Regions from separate parts of the Ectothiorhodospira lacustris genome, predicted to be linked through region 1. Evidence: predicted binding sites of a transcription regulator. Region 1 holds the regulator's gene; each other region holds the start of a gene.
What was found. The regulator sigma-54, encoded in region 1, starts transcription at its own class of promoters, with help from an activator protein. The targets are predictions, from matches to a motif close to TGGCANGNTNCNTGCTT.
Positions count from the first base shown of each region.

Region 2: nifH (nitrogenase iron protein) is a predicted target of sigma-54. The motif match lies at 4,085-4,101, and genes of this name have one in related genera.
Region 3: nifL (nitrogen fixation negative regulator NifL) is a predicted target of sigma-54. The motif match lies at 3,084-3,100, and genes of this name have one in related genera.

Region 1 covers NZ_JAJNQM010000030.1:11,389-18,263, forward strand. Annotated here, with positions in the region: gene LQ952_RS07580 (KpsF/GutQ family sugar-phosphate isomerase) at 1-91, shown strand, start outside; gene LQ952_RS07585 (KdsC family phosphatase) at 121-648, shown strand; gene lptC (LPS export ABC transporter periplasmic protein LptC) at 645-1,208, shown strand; gene lptA (lipopolysaccharide transport periplasmic protein LptA) at 1,390-1,884, shown strand; gene lptB (LPS export ABC transporter ATP-binding protein) at 1,881-2,606, shown strand; gene LQ952_RS07605 (RNA polymerase factor sigma-54) at 2,773-4,296, shown strand; gene hpf (ribosome hibernation-promoting factor, HPF/YfiA family) at 4,341-4,664, shown strand; gene LQ952_RS07615 (PTS sugar transporter subunit IIA) at 4,672-5,145, shown strand; gene hprK (HPr(Ser) kinase/phosphatase) at 5,142-6,089, shown strand; gene rapZ (RNase adapter RapZ) at 6,086-6,875, shown strand, end outside.
Region 2 covers NZ_JAJNQM010000028.1:21,200-28,074, reverse strand. Annotated here, with positions in the region: gene nifK (nitrogenase molybdenum-iron protein subunit beta) at 1-1,446, opposite strand, end outside; gene nifD (nitrogenase molybdenum-iron protein alpha chain) at 1,546-3,015, opposite strand; gene nifH (nitrogenase iron protein) at 3,148-4,029, opposite strand; gene LQ952_RS07275 (NAD(+)--dinitrogen-reductase ADP-D-ribosyltransferase) at 4,203-5,036, shown strand; gene LQ952_RS07270 (glycosyltransferase) at 5,072-5,803, opposite strand; gene purL (phosphoribosylformylglycinamidine synthase) at 5,803-6,875, opposite strand, start outside.
Region 3 covers NZ_JAJNQM010000019.1:26,772-33,646, reverse strand. Annotated here, with positions in the region: gene nifA (nif-specific transcriptional activator NifA) at 1-1,438, opposite strand, end outside; gene nifL (nitrogen fixation negative regulator NifL) at 1,459-3,036, opposite strand; gene rsxA (electron transport complex subunit RsxA) at 3,327-3,908, shown strand; gene LQ952_RS05655 (RnfABCDGE type electron transport complex subunit B) at 3,930-4,469, shown strand; gene rsxC (electron transport complex subunit RsxC) at 4,481-6,031, shown strand; gene LQ952_RS05645 (RnfABCDGE type electron transport complex subunit D) at 6,035-6,875, shown strand, end outside.

The DNA of each region.
Region 1 (6,875 bases):
CAAGATCAGCGCCCTGCCGGTGCTGGACGAGGCCCAGCGACTGGTGGGAGCGCTCAACATGCATGACCTGCTGCGCGCCGGCGTGGTCTGACCCCCACCCGACCCATGGTATCTTAGCCCATGACCGATACTCTCACTGAACGCGCACGACGGGTGCGCTTCGTCATCTTCGACGTGGATGGCGTGCTCACCGACGGCAGTCTGTTCCTGGACGATGACGGGCGCCAGTACAAGGCCTTCAACAGCAAGGATGGGCAGGGCATGCGCATGCTGGCGGACAGCGGCGTTCAGGTGGGCATCCTCACGGGCCGGCGTTCAGGGGTCGTGGAGCACCGGATGCAGGATCTGGGAATCCGGCTCGTGGTCCAGGGCCGGCGCGACAAGCTGGAGGCCCTGGACGGCCTGCTGACAGATGCCGGCGTCAGCGCCGAGGAAACCGCCTATGTGGGCGATGATGTGGTGGACCTGCCGGTGATGCGCCGGGTGGCCCTGGCCATTGCGGTGGCCGATGCCCATGCCCTGGTCAGGGAGCACGCCCACTATGTGACCCGGCAACCGGGGGGGCGAGGCGCCGCCCGGGAGGCCTGTGAATTCATCATGGAGGCCCAGGGCACCCTGCAGGCCGCCCTGACCACCTACCTGGGATGAAGCTGCCCTCCCTGTTCTTGATCGCGCTGCTGAGCCTGGCTGCGGCCATCGGCTTCTGGCTGGCACGGGACGCCGATGAACGCCGACGGGTGCTGGAAGAGGCGGCCACCGAAGGGACCGATTTCTTTCTGGAACAATACGCGGCCATCCATATGGATCCCCTTGGTGAACCCCGTTACCAGCTTCGCGGTCAGCGTATGGAACAGCGTCAGGCGGACGGGTCCCGCTGGCTGGAAACCCCGGTACTGATCCTGCGGTACAGCCCCGGCGCCACCTGGACCCTGCGCTCCGAGCAGGGCTGGATCTCCCCCGCCGGCGATGAAGTCAAATTGCTGGGCGAGGTACACATCCACCGCGCCGCCGAGGGCGAGCGAGGTCCGATCACCATCACCACCAGGGACACCACCCTCTGGCCGGGCCCCCGTCAGGCCGTCACCGACGCCCCGGCACACCTGCGGACCACCTATCAGGAGGCCGAGGGTCTAGGTCTGTTCCTGGACCTTCGGCATGAAATTCTGGAACTCAAACGTGACGCACGGGGTGTCTATGTTCCCCACTAGGGTTGCTCCAAGTCAGCCATTTCCGCACCCGCGGGAATCAAGGTCCAGCAGAATGCGGCCGGCCTTCCTCAGGTCGTCATTCCCGCGCAAGCGGGCATCCAGTCACGGAGTGAAAAGCATGGGCTCCCGCCCTCGCGGGAGCGACGGCGAGGGAGTTTTTCAATGCCTCCCTGGGCGGCTCATGATCCCGGCACTGGCCATCCTGCTGCTGGCCGGACCGCTCCAGGCACAGGTGGACCGGACATTGCCCATCCGGATCGAGGCGGACTCGGCCACCCTGGACGACAACCGAGGCATCAGCACCTACCGCGGCGGTGTACGCATTACCCAGGGCGCCACGGAAATCACCGGTGATACAGTCACGGTCCATACGCCGGGCCGGGTCCTGGAGCGCATGACCTCGGAAGGCCGACCGGCAACTCTACGCACCCAGGACCCGCAGGGGCGGGAAGTCCGTGCCGAGGCCGCACGTATGGAGTTCTTTCCCACCGAGCAACGCATGGAACTGAGCGGCAGTGCCCGCGTCCGGCAGGGCGCGGACGAGTTCCGGGGCAGCCGCATCATCTATGACCTGCGCACGGCCACCCTGGAAGCCCGTACCGGGGATACCGGGCGCGTCGAAGCGATTTTCACTCCCAGGGATCAGGCTCCCGCCCCGGCCGAGGGCGCACGATGAGCCGCCTGCAGACCCGCGACCTGGTCAAACAGTACCGTGCCCGCAAACCGGTGGACGGCGTTTCTCTGCAGGTGAACAGCGGCGAAGTCGTCGGCCTGCTGGGTCCCAACGGGGCCGGCAAGACCACCTGCTTTTACATGATCGTCGGCCTCATCCCCTGCGACGGCGGCCGCATCGAGTTGGACGACAAGGACATCACCCCCCTACCCATGCATGCCCGGGCGCAACTGGGGATCGGCTATCTGCCCCAGGAGGCCTCGGTGTTTCGCAAGCTGTCGGTGGAAGACAATCTCCTTGCCGTACTGGAAACACGCCGCGACCTCAACCGCGCCCAGCGCCATGAACACATGGAATCCCTGCTGGAAGAGTTTCAGATCATGCACATCCGCGAGAGCCTGGGCATCAGTCTCTCGGGTGGCGAGCGGCGCCGGGTGGAGATTGCCCGCGCCCTGGCCACGGAGCCGGCCTTCATCCTGCTGGATGAGCCCTTTGCCGGAGTGGACCCCATTTCCGTGATCGAGATCCAGCGCATCATCACCCATCTGGTATCGCGCAAGATCGGGGTGCTGATCACCGATCACAACGTTCGCGAGACCCTGGGCATCTGCAACCGCGCCTATATCCTGAGCGACGGGCATCTGATCAGCGAAGGGCCGCCGGAAGTGGTGCTGGCCGACCCCCAGGTCAGACGGGTCTATCTGGGCGACCATTTCCGACTATGAAAGTACAGTTTTTGAGCCATCTCATGGTTTCCCCACACTGGGTCACATTTTTCGTGCCAAGCCGTATAATCCGGATGACAGACCCCGCGCATGACGGAAAAGAGCCGTCGACACTGCCGGGACCACTCAACGCCTGCCTGACGACTCCGGTGGTACGCCACATCCTATGCTGAAACCTTCTGTCCAGCTCCGTCTCGGCCAGAGCCTTACCATGACACCACAGCTGCAGCAGGCCATCCGGCTGCTGCAGCTGTCCACATTGGAGCTACAGGCCCAGATCCAGGAGACGCTGGAGACCAACCCGATGCTGGAAGCCCTGGAAGGCGCCGACGCCGACCTGGATACCGGTGTGGACGAGGCGGCGGCCCAGCGGGAAGAGATGGACAGCAGGCCGGACAGCACCGACAAGGATGCGGGGGGCCGGGAATTCGAAGAGCCCGCGGAACCGGGCGGCACAGGCGATGCCTCGGAGAACATTCCCGAAGAGCTGCCGGTGGACAGCAACTGGGAAGACCTCTACGACATGCCGGCAACCGGCGGCGGCCAGGGGGGGGACGGCGACGGTCGCGACCTGTTCGAGAACCAGAGTGCCCCCGGTGAGGACCTGCGTGATCACCTGCTCTGGCAGATCAACCTGTCCCCCCTGAGCGAGCGGGATCAGGTCATTGCCATGACCCTCATCGACGCCATCAACGATGACGGTTACCTGGGAGAACCCATCGAACAGATCCATGCCGGACTGGCTCAGGACCAGGAACTGGAACTGGAGCTGGATGAGGTGGAAGCCGTACTGCGCATGGTCCAGCACTTGGACCCCGTGGGCGTGGGCGCGCGCGATCTCTCAGAATGCCTGCTGCTGCAGCTGGAGCAGTTCTCGCCGGATACCGCCTGGCTGGCCGAGGCCAGGACCCTGGTGCGCGATCATCTCGAAGCCCTGGGTACCCGTGATTTCAAAGGCGTACAGCGCCGACTGGGACTGGCCGACGGAGAACTGCAGGCGGTGATGGCCCTGATACAGAGCCTGAATCCCCGCCCGGGCACCCTGATCAGCTCCAGCTCACCGGAATACATCATTCCCGACGTCTTCGTGCGCAAGCGCGAGGGATACTGGCAGGTGGAACTGAACCCGGAAGTCGCCCCCCGGTTGCGAGTGAACCCGCTTTATGCCAGCTTTGTACGGCGGGCCGATTCCAGTCAGGATAACGTCTACCTGCGCAACAGCCTGCAAGAGGCCCGCTGGTTCATCAAGAGCCTGCAAAGCCGCAACGAAACCTTGCTGCGGGTAGGCACCGCCATTGTGGAGCATCAGCGCGCCTTTCTGGAACACGGCGACGAGGCCATGAAACCCCTGGTGCTGCGGGACATCGCCGAGCAGTTGGAGATGCATGAATCCACCATCTCCCGTGTCACCACCCAGAAGTACATGCACACCCCGAAAGGGATTTACGAATTCAAGTATTTCTTCTCCAGTCATGTGGGGACGGCCGATGGGGGGGAGTGCTCCGCCACGGCCATCCGTGCCATGATCCGCAAATTGATTGCCGAAGAGCCCCAGGGCAAGCCCCTGAGTGACAGCAAGATTGCCCAGATCCTGGTGGATCGGGGCATCCAGGTAGCGAGGCGCACCGTTGCCAAGTATCGCGAGGCCATGGCAATCCCGCCATCCAACGAACGCAAGCGCCTCGTCTGAGTTCCCAAGGCCTCACATTCACATCCTAACCAAGGAGTTACCTCATGCAGATCAACCTCACCGGTCATCACGTGGACCTGACCGACGCCCTGCGCGACTATGTCAATGACAAGTTCCAGCGCCTGGAGCGCCACTTCGACAACGTCATTGACGTGCATGTGGTCCTGACCGTGGAGAAACTGCAGCAGAAGGCGGAAGCCAACATGCTGGTCAGCGGCAACACCATCTTTGCCGATGCCACCCAAGCCGACATGTATGCCGCCATCGATGCCCTGGTCGACAAGCTGGACCGCCAGGTGGTCAAGCACAAGGAAAAGCTCAAGGACCACCACCGCGCCGAAGGCTCCCACCGCAACCACGTCGGGTGAGACATCCATGAACATCGGTGATCTTCTCGCCCCGGAGCGCGTCTGCTGTCTGCCGGACGTCAGCAGCAAGAAACGCGCTCTGGAGATGCTGGGTGAAATGCTTTCGAGCCACCTGCCCAGGCTGACCCAGGGAGAGATCTTCGACAGTCTGCTGGCCCGGGAACGCCTGGGCAGCACCGGCCTGGGGCATGGCGTCGCCATTCCCCACGGCCGTCTGGCCGGCGCTGACGAAGCCTGTGCCGCCCTGCTCAAACTGGGAAAGGGGGTAGACTATGATGCCCCGGACAGCGAACCCGTGGACATCCTGTTCGCCCTGGTGGTCCCGACCGAATGTACCGACGAACACCTGCAGATCCTCGCGTTGCTGGCCCGCATGTTCTCTGATCCGGAGACTCTGGCAAGGCTGCGCAGCGCCCAGGGACCGGAAGATCTGCTGGCATTGGTACACCACTGGGATACCGAAAGCCCCGCACAGCCGTGACCATCGAAACCCTCACCGTCCGCCATGTCGTCGAGGCCATGGAAGAGCGCCTCGCCCTGCGCTGGGTGGCCGGTCACCAAGGCAGCGAGCGACGTATCGCTCACCAGGCCACGCCCCACGGCAGCACTTCACTGGTCGGGCACCTGAACATCATCCATCCCAACCAGATCCAGGTACTGGGTCCGGATGAAATGCGTTACCTGTGGAACCTGCGCAAGAACTCCCAGCGGGATATCCTGGAACAGCTGGTCAACGGGACCGCTGCCATCCTGATCGTCACCGACGGTCTGGCGGCTCAGCCGGAACTGTGCGCACTGGCGGACAAGCAGTCGGTGCCCCTGCTGGCCACCACCCTGCACGGCCACGAAATCATCAATATCCTGCGCTATTTCTTCAGCGACAAATTGGCGGAGACCGTCACCCTGCACGGTGTCTTCATGGAAGTACTGGGCATCGGGGTTCTGCTGACGGGAGAAAGCGCCATCGGCAAAAGCGAACTGGCGCTGGAACTCATCAGCCGCGGACACCGTCTGATTGCTGATGATGCCCCCGAATTTGCCCGTATCGCCCCGGACATCCTGCGAGGTACCTGCCCGCCGGTGCTGGAAAACTTTCTGGAGGTCCGGGGACTGGGCGTCCTGAACATTCGTGCCATGTACGGTGACAGCGCCATCAAGACCAGCAAATACCTGCGTCTGATCATCGATCTGAAAGACCAGGTCGATGTCACATTCGCAGATATCGACCGCCTCCATGGGGGGCGGTGCAACCGGGAGGTACTGGGCCTGAAGGTACCGGTCATCACCCTGCCCGTGGCCTCCGGCCGCAACCTGGCGGTGATGGTGGAGGCGGCCGTGCGCAACCACCTGCTGCGCCTGCGCGGCTATTTTGCCGCCGACGACCTGGCCGCACGGCAGCGGCGTCAGATGCAGATCGACCCATGAAGCTCGTCATTGTCAGCGGGCTATCCGGATCAGGCAAGACCGTGGCCCTGCACGCCCTGGAAGATGCCGGCTACTACTGCATCGACAACCTCCATCTGGAATTGTTGCCGGCGGTGGTCAGCCAACTCCGTCAGTCCCCTCAGGCCGGCTACGGTGAAGCGGCCGTCGGCATCGATGCCCGCAGCGGCATCGAGTCTCTCGACCAGTTCGGCCGTATTGTCAACGAGATTCGTGCCATGGGTGTGGAGTTGCAGATCATCTTTCTGTATGCGGAACTCGAAACCCTGCTCCGCCGCTTCAGCGAGACACGCCGCCGCCACCCCCTGGCCCGCCGTGGCATTCCCCTGATGGAGGCCATCAATCTGGAGCGGAATCTGCTGGGTGTCATCGCCGATCATGCTGATCTGGCCATCGACACCACCCGCACCAATGTTCACCAACTCAGCCAGTCCATTCGGGAGCGGGTCCGTCAGGCCGGCCTGCGGGGACTGTCGCTGCTGATCCAGTCCTTCGGCTTCAAGTACGGCTCCCCGGTAGACTCGGATTTCGTATTCGATGTACGCTGTCTGCCTAATCCACACTGGCAGCCGGGTTTATCGGCCTTTACCGGCAAGGATCCGGCGGTGATCCGTTTCCTGGAGAACGAACCCATGGTGGCAGCGATGTTCGACTCATTGCGCGACTTCCTCACCACCTGGATACCCCAATTCGAGAACGACAATCGCAGCTATCTGACCGTTTCCATCGGCTGTACCGGGGGACGTCACCGCTCGGTCTACCTGACCG
Region 2 (6,875 bases), on a different contig from region 1:
CATGCGATGCAGGTGGTGACGGTCGAAGATGGGAAAGCCGATCCGCACCAGCGGCACTTCGAACTCCTTGCCCTTGGCCAGCGTGTCGCGCTGGATGAACTTGCCGTAGGAGTTGCCGATCAAAAAGTCCGGCTTGTCGGTGAACACCAGGGAGCGCAGGTGCCACAGGTCACAGTTGGTATGCACTTCGCTGCGGGCGCCGTAGGGGCTCTCGGAGAGAACCTTCTCCATGGCCTTCTTCCAGCGCTTGTTGGCATGGTGCACCAGGATGTGCCTGGGCTCGGCGCCCAGCTCCATCAGGAACTTAGCCATGCCCATGACGAAGTCCGCATCCCCGTACAGGGCGTAGGTCTTGCCGTGCAACCAGGTGTGGGAGTCGGTGATCATATCCATCAGGCGACCCCGCTCCTTTTCCAGGGAGGCCGGGATCGGCTGACCGGTGAGTTCGGAGACCTTCATCAGGAACTCGTCGGTCCATTCCACCCCCATGGGGATATTCAGCTTGGGCACTTCATGGTTCCAGGTGCCCTGCACGTACTTCTTGGTCTTCTCCAGCTGCCAAGGCTGCAGCAGCAGGGTATTGATGGCGTTGGGGGCATCCTTGAGTTCTTCCTGAGTGGTACCGCCGGCATACATGCGGTACTCACCATCGGCGGGGGTGTCCAGCACCTCCTCCGGGTCGCACAGCAGGGTGGCATCCACCCCCATTTCCTTCATCATGCGCTTCATCACCCGGTAGTTGCCCAGGTAGGTCTCGAAGCCCGGTACCAGGTTGAGCTTGCCGTTCTTGCCGGGCTCCTTGCCTTCCATGTCGTTGATGGTGAAGTAACGGATGGTGCCTTCGAACATGTTGTCCCAGCCGGTGGTGTGGCTGCCCACGAAGGACGGGGTGTGGGCGTAAGGCGTGGGAAACTCTTCGGGGATGTAGCCTTCCTTCTTGGCGTTGCCGATGAAGGCATTGAGGTCGTCACCGATGACCTCAGCCATGCAGGTGGTGGAGATGGAGATCATGGCCGGCTTGTACAGGGCCTTGGCGTTCTGCAGGCCTTCCATGATGTTCTTCTGTCCGCCGAACACGGCGGCATCTTCGGTCATGGAGTCGGAGACGCAAGCGACGGGCTCACGGAAGTGCCGGTTCAGGTAGGTGCGGAAATAGGCCACGCAACCCTGGGAACCATGCACGTAGGGCAAGGTATTCTCAAAACCCAGGGAGCACAGCACCGAACCCAGGGGCTGGCAGGCCTTGGCCGGGTCCACGGTCAGGGCCTCGCGCTGGAAGTTCAGCTCCTTGTACTCTTCCGTGGTGGTCCATTCGAAGATCTCACGTACCTTCTCGGGGCTGTGGGCCTCCTCGGCGACGGCCCGCTTGCGGGCCAGGACTTCCTGATACTCCTCGCTCTGGAACAGGGGGTAGCAGGGTTTGATGTTTTCTGCGTTCTGGCTCATGGTAATTTCTCCTGCCGCGCCACCAATCTGTGGACGAACGGTCTGGAATGACATCTGTCGGTGGCCGTGGCGCCGGTTACGGCGGCGCCACGGTCAGGTTCAGGCGGCCTTGGCGGCAGCGTCAGCTTTCTTCCACGGGGCCTGGAGCTTGTCCCAGCAGGGATTGTTCAGGGTCATATCCATGTCCCGGGCGAAGATGGCAAAACCGTCGTAGCCGTGGTACGGACCGGAGTAATCCCAGGAGTGCATCTGCCGGAAGGGAATGCCCATCTTCTGGAAGATGTATTTCTCCTTGATCCCGGAACCCACCAGGTCGGGACGCACCCGCTTGACGAACTCTTCCAGCTCATAGCCGGTGACGTCGTCATACAGCAGCGTGCCTTCACCCAGGTCCTTGATGGTGCGGTCGTAGTCGTCGTTATGAGCAAACTCGTAGCCGGCACCCACCACTTCCATGCCCAGGTCCTCGTAGGCGCCCACCACGTGACGGGGGCGCAGGCCACCCACGTAGAGCATCACCTTGCGGCCTTCCAGGCGCGGACGGTACTTCTCGATGATGGCGTTCATCTCGGACGTGTACTTGGCGATCACCCGCTCCGCCCCTTCCTGGATCTTCTCATCGAAGAGCGAGGCGATCTTGCGCAGGCTCTCGGCGATCTTGGTGGGGCCGAAGAAGTTGTATTCCATCCACGGAATGCCGTACTTCTCTTCCATGTGACGGGCCAGGTAGTTCATGGAGCGATAGCAGTGCAGCAGGTTCACCTTGGCCTTGGGGGCCAGTTCCAGCTCGGAGATGGTGCCGTCGCCGGACCACTGAGCCACTACCCGCAGGCCCATTTCCTCCAGCAGGATGCGGGAAGCCCAGGCGTCGCCGCCGATATTGTAGTCACCGGTCAGGGCCACGTCGTAGGGGGTGGACTCGAAGCTGTTGTCATCATCCCGGTTGGGCAGCACCCAGTCGCGGATGGCGTCGTTGGCAATGTGGTGACCCAGGGACTGGGACACACCGCGGAAGCCTTCGCAGCGCAGCGGCACCACCGGCTTTTCCAGTTCCTTGGCCTTTTTCTTGGAGACGGATTCGATGTCGTCACCGATCAGCCCCACCGGGCACTCGGACTGGATGCTGATGCCCTTGTGCAGGGGGAACAGGGTCTGGATCTCGTCAATGAGCTTTTCCAGCTTCTTGTCACCGCCGAAGACGATGTCCTTTTCCTGGAAATCGGAGGTGAAATTCATGGTGCCGAAGACATTCACACCGGTGTGGCCGGTGTAGTAGTTGCGGCGACCGGCGCGGGAATACTGGCCGCAGCCGACGGGGCCATGAGAGATATGGACCATGTCCTTGATGGGACCCCAGACCACGCCCTTGGAACCGGCGTAAGCGCAGCCGCGGATGGTCATCACCCCGGGGACCGACTTGCGGTTGGAGACGATGCACTTCTTGGCCTGTTCGGTATTGGGATCACTGACAGCCAGGTGCTTCGCACGGTCCTTCCGGGCTTTCTCCGGATAGACCTCGAGGACTTCCTGGATCAGGGCCTCGGCTTCTTCGCGTTTCATTGCGCACATTGCGATTTGCTCCTCTTGCGCCGCCACTAATCCGTGGACGTACGCCAGGTGGAATTCTCATGAACACGCCGCTGCGCGGCGCGCCTGCCGGCGGAAGGCCCCCACGGGGCACCTCCCTTCCGGCCTGAACCCTTATGCGGTGGCTTCTTCTTCCGCGGTCTTGCCGACGATGCTCTCGTCTTCCGCGTCCAGGATGCCGAATTGCATCAGCAGGTCTTCCAGCTCATCCATGGTGCAGGGGGTGGGGACCACGAACAGCTTGTTGTCGATGACCTTTTGGGCCAGTGCCCGGTACTCGTCGGCCTGCTTGGCCTTGGGGTCATACTCGATCACGGTCATGCGGCGAATTTCGGCCCGCTGCACCACGTTGTCGCGGGGCACGAAGTGAATCATCTGGGTGCCCAGCTTTTCGGCCAGGGCGACGATCAGGTCGTCTTCACGGTCGGTGTTGCGGCTGTTGCAGATCAGACCGGCCAGACGGACACTGCCGGAACTGGCATACTTCACGATCCCCTTGGCGATGTTGTTGGCCGCGAACATGGCCATCATCTCGCCGGAAACCACGATGTAGATTTCCTGGGCCTTGTTTTCGCGGATGGGCATGGCGAAACCGCCGCAGACCACGTCGCCGAGCACGTCGTAGAAGACGAAGTCCAGGTCTTCTTCATAGGCGCCTTCCTCTTCGAGGAAGTTGATGGCGGTGATGACGCCGCGGCCGGCGCAACCCACGCCCGGCTCGGGACCGCCGGACTCGACACACTTGATGCCGGCGTAGCCGGTCTTGAGTACGTCTTCCAGTTCCAGGTCTTCCACGCTGCCGGCATCGGCGGCCATCTGCATGATGGTATCCTGGGCCTTGGCGTGCAGGATCAGACGGGTGGAGTCGGCCTTGGGGTCGCAACCGACGATCATGATCTTCTTGCCGGCCTCGGCCAGGGCCGCGACCAGGTTCTGAGTGGTGGTGGACTTGCCGATACCGCCTTTACCGTAGATTGCACATTGACGAAGGGCCATGGCTTTGTTCTCCTCTGCCTGACTGTTGCGATTGGGTGTGCGTGCACCCTGTATTCAGCAAACCCCGTGCCAATCGCAAAATAAATGCATAAGCCTCTGTTTATTAAGTTAAAAACACTCTTTAAACAATCCGACATTGCACGTGAGATACACGACAAAGACCCCCGTTCTGTATGGATAACGACACCCCGCCGCCCCCTTCCCTACCCGCTGAAGCCCGTCTGCCCATCAATCGCTGCAATCTGCCCGCGGTGATCCTGGGCAGCCTCACCTTCCAGGATCACCCCGCCCCACTGGAACTGGATGGAGTCAGGGCCCTGCATGGGGATTTGTGGCGTCATTTGGATGGGCTGGATGACGCAGCGGTCCGTATCCATGACTTCATGGCCTACATGCGCGGCCACTTCTGCCTGGATGATCCGGTGGCCTGCGGGCTGACGCTGGGGGAAGAAGGCGGTCGGGCGCGGGCGGATTACCTGCGCACCCTCCGGGGCTGGTGGTTCAACCCGGATGGCCGGGAGGCGGCGGTCGTCAAGGGCTGGGTGGAATCCCGTTTCGGGCTGATCACCCGTTTTCACCGCGAACCCCTGCCGGATGCGGAGTCGGAGGCCTACGGGCGGTTCATGCAGGAACGGGTCTGTGGGGTTTACAACACCAATGCCCTGGAATCACAGTTGGACCTGCTGTACTCCTACACCCAGTATGAACTGCGGCGGCGGGCACCCGCACGCACCCATCTCACCCTGTACCGGGGCGTGAACCGGCTGGCGGACCACGAGGTGCTGGCCCATCTGTCCGGCAGCGAGGCCTTGGTGCTGTTGAATAACGTGAATGCCTTCAGCGCGGTGCGGGAACGGGCGGACGAGTTCGGGGACTACATCCTGACGGTGAAGGTGCCAACGACCAAGGTCTGCTGCTTCCAGGACCTGCTACCGGGGGTGCTGCAGGGCGAGGGAGAGCACCTGGTGATCGGCGGGGTGTACCGGGTGAAGGTCAGCCTGATGTAAGCCCCCTCTGTGGAGAGAGGCGCCCGCCATCAGGGCTATTTCGGCCGGCGATACCAAAACCAGGTGAGCCGGCGCGAACGCAGGGCAAAAGGCACCAGCAGCACCGTCGCCGTCACCAGAAAATGCTGCCAGGGAGAAAACCACTGGGCCTTGCGCCCGGAGGTCCGTACCGTCGGTTCCGGCAGCACGTGAAACCGCTGCCCGTGGCGCCGCCCCCAGCGCTTGAGGCGGCGGGACAGAAACACCTCCTCCCCCGCATAGACCTTTTCACTGAAGCCGCCCACGGCCTGGAAGGCCTCGCGGGTGCAGAAGATATAGCATCCGGCCACCAGTCCCAGGGACAGGGACAACCAGTTCCAGAAACGGGCCCCCAGCCGATAGAACCCGTAATCCAGGTGGTCAAACTCCACCCGCGCCCCACCGGCGCAGATCCGCCCCGAGGCCAGGGCATCCAGACTGGCCCGCAACAGTGCTGAGGTAGGCCAGGTATCGGCGTCTACGAAAATCAGCCAGTGTCCCCGCGCCACCTCCGCACCCGCATTGCGGGCGCGGGCGATACGGCGCACCGGCTCATGAACCACGACGGCGCCTGCCGCCCGGGCGATGTCAGCGGTGTCGTCGTCGGAATCATTATCGACGACGATGATTTCACACGACTCCGGCAGGCCGTTACAGGCCTGCCTCAGGTTGTCCAGGGTGCGCCCCAGCAACTCGGCCTCGTTCCAGGCGGGAATGACGAAGGAGACCTGGGGCGCGGTCTTCGGCATCAGCCCACCCAGACCCGGGCATTTCTGAACATCCGCAGCCACGGGCCATCCTCGGCCCAGTCCCGGGGATGCCAGGAATACTGCACGGTACGGAACACCCGCTCCGGGTGAGGCATCATGATGGTCACTCGGCCGTCCTCCGTGGTCAGCCCGGTGATGCCCAGGGGGGAGCCGTTGGGGTTGGCCGGATAGTGCCGCGCCAGTTCACCCCGGTTATCCACGTAGCGCAGGGACACCATCCCCGAGTCCATCACCCCTTTAGCCGAGTCACCACCGAAGTCCGCCCTGCCCTCGCCGTGAGCCACGGCGATGGGCAGCCGGGACCCTTCCATGCCCTTGAGCAGCACCGACGGGCTGGGCATCACCTCCACCAGGGACAGGCGGGCCTCGAACTGCTCCGAGCGGTTGCGCTCGAAACGGGGCCAGTGACCGGCACCGGGGATCAGTTCCTTGAGCTGGGACAGCATCTGGCAGCCGTTGCACACCCCCAGGGAGAAGGTGTCCGGACGGTGGAAAAAGGCCTGGAAGGCCTCGCGCAGGCGGGGGTTGAAGAGGATGGAACGGGCCCAGCCGCCACCGGCGCCCAGCACGTCCCCATAGGAGAAGCCGCCGCAGGCCACCAGACCGCGGAAGTCCGCCAGGTCCACCCGGCCCTCGATGAGGTCGGTCATGTGCACGTCCACGGCGGCAAAACCAGACAGGTGGAACGCGGCGGCCATCTCCACCTGGCCGTTCACCCCCTGCTCCCGAAGGATCGCCACCCGGGGACGGGTGCCGGTCTGGATGAACGGCAGGGCCGGGTCCTCGGACGGATCAAAGCCCAGTACCGGGGTCAGGCCGGGATCTGACTCATCGGCCAGGGCCTCGAAGGCCTCCCGGGCGCAGTCGGGGTCATCCCGCAGGGCCTGCATGCGGTAGCTGGTTTCGGCCCAGCACGAGTACAGCTCGCTGCGGGGGGCCTGGAACAGGATCTCGTGGCCCCGACGGAAGACGATGCTCTGCTCGTCATTGAGGCTGCCGATGACGTGGCTGTGATGGCCCAGACCGGCGTTATTGAGCAGCGCCAGCACGT
Region 3 (6,875 bases), on a different contig from region 1:
GCTCCCGCTCGTCCAGCTCCGGATCATCCAGATCCGTTTCCGGAGGCGGGGCGACGGCCTTGCGCGCCGACGGCAGCTTCTCTTCCAGCCCCGTGAGCTGGATCGCATCCAGATCGATACTTCCCGTCTCACTCATGATGGCCGCCCGTTCCAGGCAATTTTCCAGCTCACGCACGTTGCCCGGCCAGTCATGGCGCATCAGGGTGCGGATGGCACCATCGGTGATATCCAGGGGGCGCCCCTGCGCCCTGGCCAGCTTGCCCACCAGGAAACGGGCCAGATCCGGGATGTCCTCAGTGCGCTTGCGCAGGGCGGGCAGGAAGATGGGCATCACGTTGAGGCGGTAATACAGATCCTCGCGAAACTCCCCCTGCTCCACTTCGTCTTCCAGATTGCGGTTGGTGGCCGCCACCACCCGCACATCCACCTTGAGGGTACGGGTACCTCCTACCCGCTCAAACTCACCTTCCTGCAACACCCGAAGCAATTTGGCCTGAAAGGCCTGGGAGATCTCGCCGATCTCGTCCAGGAAGATGGTACCGCCGTCGGCCTGCTCGAAGCGCCCCTTGCGCTGGGCCACGGCACCGGTAAAGGCCCCCTTTTCGTGGCCGAACAACTCGCTTTCCAGCAGGTTATCCGGCAGGGCGGCGCAGTTGAGCTTGATGAAGGGACCATTGGCCCGGGAAGAATTGTAGTGGATGGCATTGGCGATCAATTCCTTGCCGGTGCCGGTCTCCCCCCGGATCAACACCGTGGTATGCCACTTGGCCACCTGACGCACCTGTTCGAACACCCGGCGCATCTCCCGGGAATGTCCCACCACGTTATCCAGGTGATACCCGCTGCGCACCTCCCGGCGCAGACGGTCCCGCTCATCGGTCAGCGCCTGGCGCTCCTTTTCCAGGTCCCAGGCACGGCGCACGGTCTGCGCCAACAGGTTGGCCACCATCTCCAGGAAACGGGCCCGCTCGGTGAGCAGCCCATCATCGGCAGCCGGCTGAGCGGCCAGCACCCCGATGGGAGCTTCGTCCCCCACCTGGATGGGCACGCCGATGAAGGGCAACTCCGGCACATACAGACGCAAGCGATCCAGAAACCGGGGCTCATCGGCGATACGTCGGATCACCAGGGTATCGCCCTCCTTGAGGATCGCCCCGACCACGCCCTCACCGGGACGGTAACGCACCTTTTCCAGTTGCTCACGATGGCCGGTGTGAGCGGCACCCACCATCAGTTCACCGCTGGAAGGGTCCAGCAGCGACACCATTCCCCGCTGCATGTCGGCGGCTTCGTGCAGTACGTGGAGTACGTCGGACAGGATCTCGTGAAGATCCGCCGAACGGCTGAGCACCTGACTCACCTGGTAGAGGGCGTCCAGCTGCATCTCCACCAAATCGGCGCGCTGCCCGCCATTCTCTCTTAAGGCTGAAGAAGACATTACCATGAGGCTTCCCTGGGTCAGTTCGGGTCTTGTCGTCGTGCGGCGGTGGGGAACTGCAGGCGGATACGGCAGCCTTCATGACAGCCGGGATCAATCTCGATCAGACCGGCATGCTGGTTGACCACTTCCTGGACCATGGGCAGGCCCATCCCGGCGCGACCGCCGGAACGGCCCTTGGTGCTGACAAAGGGCTCGAATACCCGCAAGCGCAGATGCTCGGGGATGCCCGGGCCGGAATCCTGGATGCTCACATGTACCGCATCGCCCCGGGACTCGGTGAGGATGCGGATCTCCCGGCGCCCGCCGGTGGCGCTGTCCATGGCGTCCAGGGCATTGTCCACCAGTTGCTTGAACATGCCCCGGAGCCGCCCCTCCCGGCCCAGCACACTGGGCAGTACCGGCGCCGGCTGCCAGTCCACCACCACCCCGGCGGCCAGCAGGCGCCGGGTGGACAACCCCAGCACCTCCCGCAACAGGGCATTGATGTTGACCGGGGCCAAGGGCTCATCCCGCTCCTCCGGCATAGAGTCTTCCAGGGTCTGCAAGGCCCGGCGCCCGGCGGCCAGGGCATCCTGGAGCACATTCAGCAAGGGATCGGTACCGCCCTCCCCCTGACGGCGACGCTCCAGCAGCTGGGCGGCGGCGGCAATCATGTTGACCGGGCCCTGCATCTGGTAGATGGCGCCTGCCAGGGTCTCGCGCATGCTCTCCACCAGCTCGCCCTCGGCGGTCAGGGCGCGCAGGGCATTCATGCGCATCTCTTCCTGCCGCCGGCGGATCTCGGTGACCTCCTTGGCCACCAGCACCAGATAATTGGCCTTACGTGCCTCGAAAAAGGAATCCGCGCTGGTGTCCCGTTCCTTGAACCAGGTACCGGAACAGGAAAACCAGCGGGGGGCTGCGCCGCCGCCCGGATCGAACTGCACCTCCCGGTCGACGAAGCCTTCCCCGGTGCTGCGGGCGGTCTCGAACGCATCGCCCATGCTCTCGGCCAGGGCGGTGAGAAATTCCCGGGCCGGCTCGCGCCCGCCCATGTCGCCGGTCAGTTTCTTGTATTCCTGGTTGTCCAGCACGACCTGACCGGCCTCATCCAGCAGGGCAATGGCCACCGGCTCCGCATCCACCACCGACTCGATCAGGGCCTTTTGATTGCGTACCTGCTGTTCCAGCTGATGCATCTCGGTCACATCCCGATGCATGCCCAGGTAATGGCTGAGCTGGCCCCGGGCATCCAGCACCGGGGCGATGCTCAGTTCCGCCAGATAGCGGCTGCCGTCCTTACGCCGGTTGACCAGCACCCCGGACCAGGGCTTGAGCTGACGCAACCGACCCCAGAGGGTCTCGTAGACCAACCCGGGGGTGTGACGGTCCGAAAGGATGGATTCATTACGCCCGATCACCTCGCCCACCCCGTAACCGGTCACCCGCTCGAAAGCCGGATTGGCGTAGAGGATGCTCGCCTTGGTGTCGGTGATGGAGATGGCCACCGAGGACTGCTCCACCGCTTCAAAGAACAGGCGCGCCGGCAGCATCCCCTCCGGGGTGCGGATGGTATCGGCCAGGCCCGCGACGGCGGGTTGATCGGGTTGGCTCATGGGGGTGTATCTCCCGGGTGAGTTGGGCTGGGTTCCTGACGAATATCCAGCAAAATCCGGGCCAGCAACAATGTCGGAGCTTTCCCCGGGATTGGGAGGGGTATGTCTTTGTCGGATTCCCCACAGAACCCGCCCTGCCCCACGCTCACTGTCACGATCCCCACAGGAAAATCCGCACCAGCACGGTGCAATCTCCCGCAAAACCCGTTGATTTGCGCACCTGAAACGCGCATTCACCAAGTGGCACACAAGATGCAGATTCTTCGACAACCGAACCGAAGGATCCGACCGTGACAGAGTTCATGCTGCTACTCGTGGGCACCGCCCTGGTCAACAACGTGGTGCTGGTGCAATTTCTGGGGCTGTGCCCCTTCATGGGTGTCTCCAACAAGCTGGACACCGCCCTGAGCATGGGGCTGGCCACCACCTTCGTGCTCACCCTGGCTTCCGTGGCGGGGTGGCTGCTGGAGTATTTCGTGCTGGCACCGCTGGACCTGGGCTTTTTGCGCATCCTGTCCTTCATCCTGGTGATCGCCGCCGTGGTGCAGTTCACCGAGATGGTCATCCGCAAGACCAGCGCCGCCCTTCATCAGGTGCTGGGGATCTTCCTGCCGCTCATCACCACCAACTGCGCCGTGCTGGGCGTGGCCCTGCTCAACGTGCAGGAGGGCCACGGCTTTTTGCAGAGCGTGACCTTCGGTCTGGGCGCGGCCCTGGGCTTCACTCTTGTGATGGTGATTTTTGCCGCCCTGCGGGAACGTCTGGCCATCAGCAACGTGCCGGCGGCCTTTGCCGGCGCCCCCATTGGCTTCATCGTCGCCGGCCTGTTGTCCCTGGCCTTCATGGGATTCGCCGGACTCAACTTCGCCTGACCGCGACAGGAGGTACTTCCGATGGAACCTTCCCTGCTTTCCGCCATTTTCATCCTCACCACCATGGGGTTGCTCCTGGGCTACGGCCTGGGCATGGCCGCCAAATACCTGAGGGTGGAAAAGGACCCGCTGGTTGACGAGATCGAGGCCATGCTGCCTGGGACCAACTGTGGTCAGTGCGGCCTGCCCGGTTGCCCCAGTGCCGCCCAGGCCCTGGCAAGCCGCACGGCTCCGGTGACCCTGTGTCCGCCGGGCGGCAAGCTCCTGGCCCAGCAACTGGCCGACAAGTTGGACATCACCGTGGACCTGTCTGCCATGGGCGAGGAAGTCCCCGCCTTTGCGGTGATCGATCCCGACCACTGCAACGGCTGCACCCGCTGCTACAAGGTCTGCGCCACCGACGCCATCATGGGTGCCAATCGGCAGATTCATACGGTCTTCACCGAGGCCTGCAACGGCTGCGGCAAATGCGTGGAGGTCTGTCCTACCCAGGGCCTGACCCTGGTGCCGGAAGCCCCCAGCCTGCGCCGCTGGCACTGGCCCAAACCCAAATCGGCCTGAAGGTGCTCCCCATGTTCTTTTTTATGCGCAAGCGGCCCGCGTTCAAGGGCGGCGTCCATCCCGATGACCGCAAACAGGCCACCAGCGGATTGCCGATCGAGCCCCTGCCCCTGCCGGCACGGCTCTATCTGCCGGTGCAGCAACATATCGGTGCCGCCGCGCGCCCGGTGGTCACCGCCGGCGACACCGTCCTTAAGGGCCAGATGATCGCCCGCGGCGACGGCGCCGTATCGGCGGCCGTGCATGCCCCCACCTCCGGACGGATCCTGGCGGTGGAACCCCATCCCGCGCCCCACCCCAGCGGCCTGCCGGTGGAGACCATCGTCATCGAGCCGGACGGCGAGGATCGCCGGCAGGAAGAGCCGGACCCGGAACATGCCCTGAATCTGGAACCGGAAATCATCGCCCAGCGGGTGGCCGAGGCCGGGGTGGTGGGCATGGGCGGGGCCACCTTTCCCGCCGCCATCAAGCTGAACCTGGGGTCCCGACATCACATCGACACCCTCATCATCAACGGCTCCGAATGCGAGCCCTACCTCACCTGCGATGACCGCCTGATGCGGGAACGTACCGATGAGGTGGTGGACGGCATTCGCATCATACGTCACGCCCTGGGGGCCAGACGGGCCCTGGTGGTGGTGGAGGACAACAAGCCCGAGGCCCTGGCCGCCCTGCAGGCACGCCTCTACGAGATGGACACCATCGAAGCCATGGCGGTGCCCACCCGTTATCCCATGGGTTCGGAAAAACACATGATCAAGGCGGTCACCGGCCGCGAGATCCCGGCCGGCAAGCTGGGGGCCGACATCGGCGTGATCGTCCACAATGTGGGCACCGCCTATGCGGTGCATCGGGCGGTGCGCATGCGCCGTCCACTGATTTCCCGCATCGTCACCGTCGGCGGCGGCGCAGTCCAGCGCCCCGCCAACCTGGAGGTCCTGCTGGGAACCCGGGTGGAGGACCTGCTCGCCCATTGCGGCGGCACCCGGCAACCGCCGGCCCGCCTGCTGATGGGCGGCCCCATGATGGGCCAGGTGATGCCCCACGCCCAGGTCCCCATCATCAAGGGCAGCAACGGGATCATCGCCCTCACCGCGGAAGAGATCAACATCGGGGAAACCATGCCCTGCATCCGCTGCGGACGCTGTGTGGCCGCCTGCCCCTGCGGGCTCATGCCCCTGGAGATGGCGGCAAGGATTCGCAAGGAGGACATGGACGGCGCCGTCGATTACGGCCTGATGGACTGCGTGGCCTGTGGCTCCTGTTCCTATGTCTGTCCCTCCCATATCCCACTGGTGCAGTACTTTCACCACGCCAAGGGCGTGCTGGGGGCCAGGCGGGAACAGCAGCGCCGCCAGGAAGAGATCAAGCGCCTGGCCCAGCAACGTCGGGAACGCCAGGAGGCGGAGGCCCGGGCCAAGGCCGAGGCGGCGGAACGGCGCAAGGCCGAGCGTGAGGCGGCCAAGCGCAAGGCCGACGAAGCCAAGGCGGCCCGCGCCGCCAAGGCCGCCGCCGCCAAGGAGACCCCCAAGACCCTCGCCGCCGATGAGGCAAAGGCCTAACCCATGACTCAGACCACCCCCGTCAGCGGACCCCACACCCATGCCCCCGGCAGCGTGGCCTGGAACATGGGCTGGGTCACCCTCGCCCTGCTCCCGGCCACCGCCTTCGGCGTCTACCTGTTCGGCTGGCCCGCCCTGAACCTGCTGCTCATCACCATCCTGGCCGCCGTCCTGTTCGAGGCCCTGTCCCTGCGCATTGCCAGGCGCCCGGTGTCGCCGTTCCTGATGGACGGTTCGGCCATCGTCACCGGCCTGCTGCTGGCCCTGACCCTGCCGCCGTGGGCGCCCTGGTGGATCGGCGTGCTGGGGGCGGCCTTTGCCATCATCGTCGGCAAGCATGTCTTCGGCGGCCTGGGACAGAACCTGTTCAATCCGGCCATGCTGGCGCGGGTGGCCCTGCTGGTGTCATTTCCCCTGGAGATGACCACCTGGATCACGCCTTCCCCTCTGTTTTCAGCGGGCGCCCCCGGCTTTCTGGAAGGGCTGGCCATCACCTTCGGCCTGACCGCCGTTCCCGACGCCGTCACCGGCGCCACCGTGCTGGGCGAGACCCAGACCGGCTTCAGCCGGGATCTGGGGCTGTCCGAGACCCTGCCCGGGGTCTACGCCCCGCTTCAGCAGGCCCTGGGCTTCGTACCCAGCAGCCTGGGTGAAGGCTCCGCCCTGCTGCTACTGGCGGGGGGGCTTCTGCTCATGGCCAGGCGCATCATCACCTGGGACATCCCCGTGGCCATGCTGGGCACCCTCGTGATCCTGTCCACCGTATTCATGCTCATCGACCCGGAACGCTATGCCGGACCCGGTCTGCACCTATTCTCCGGCGCCGCCATGCTGGTGGCCTTCT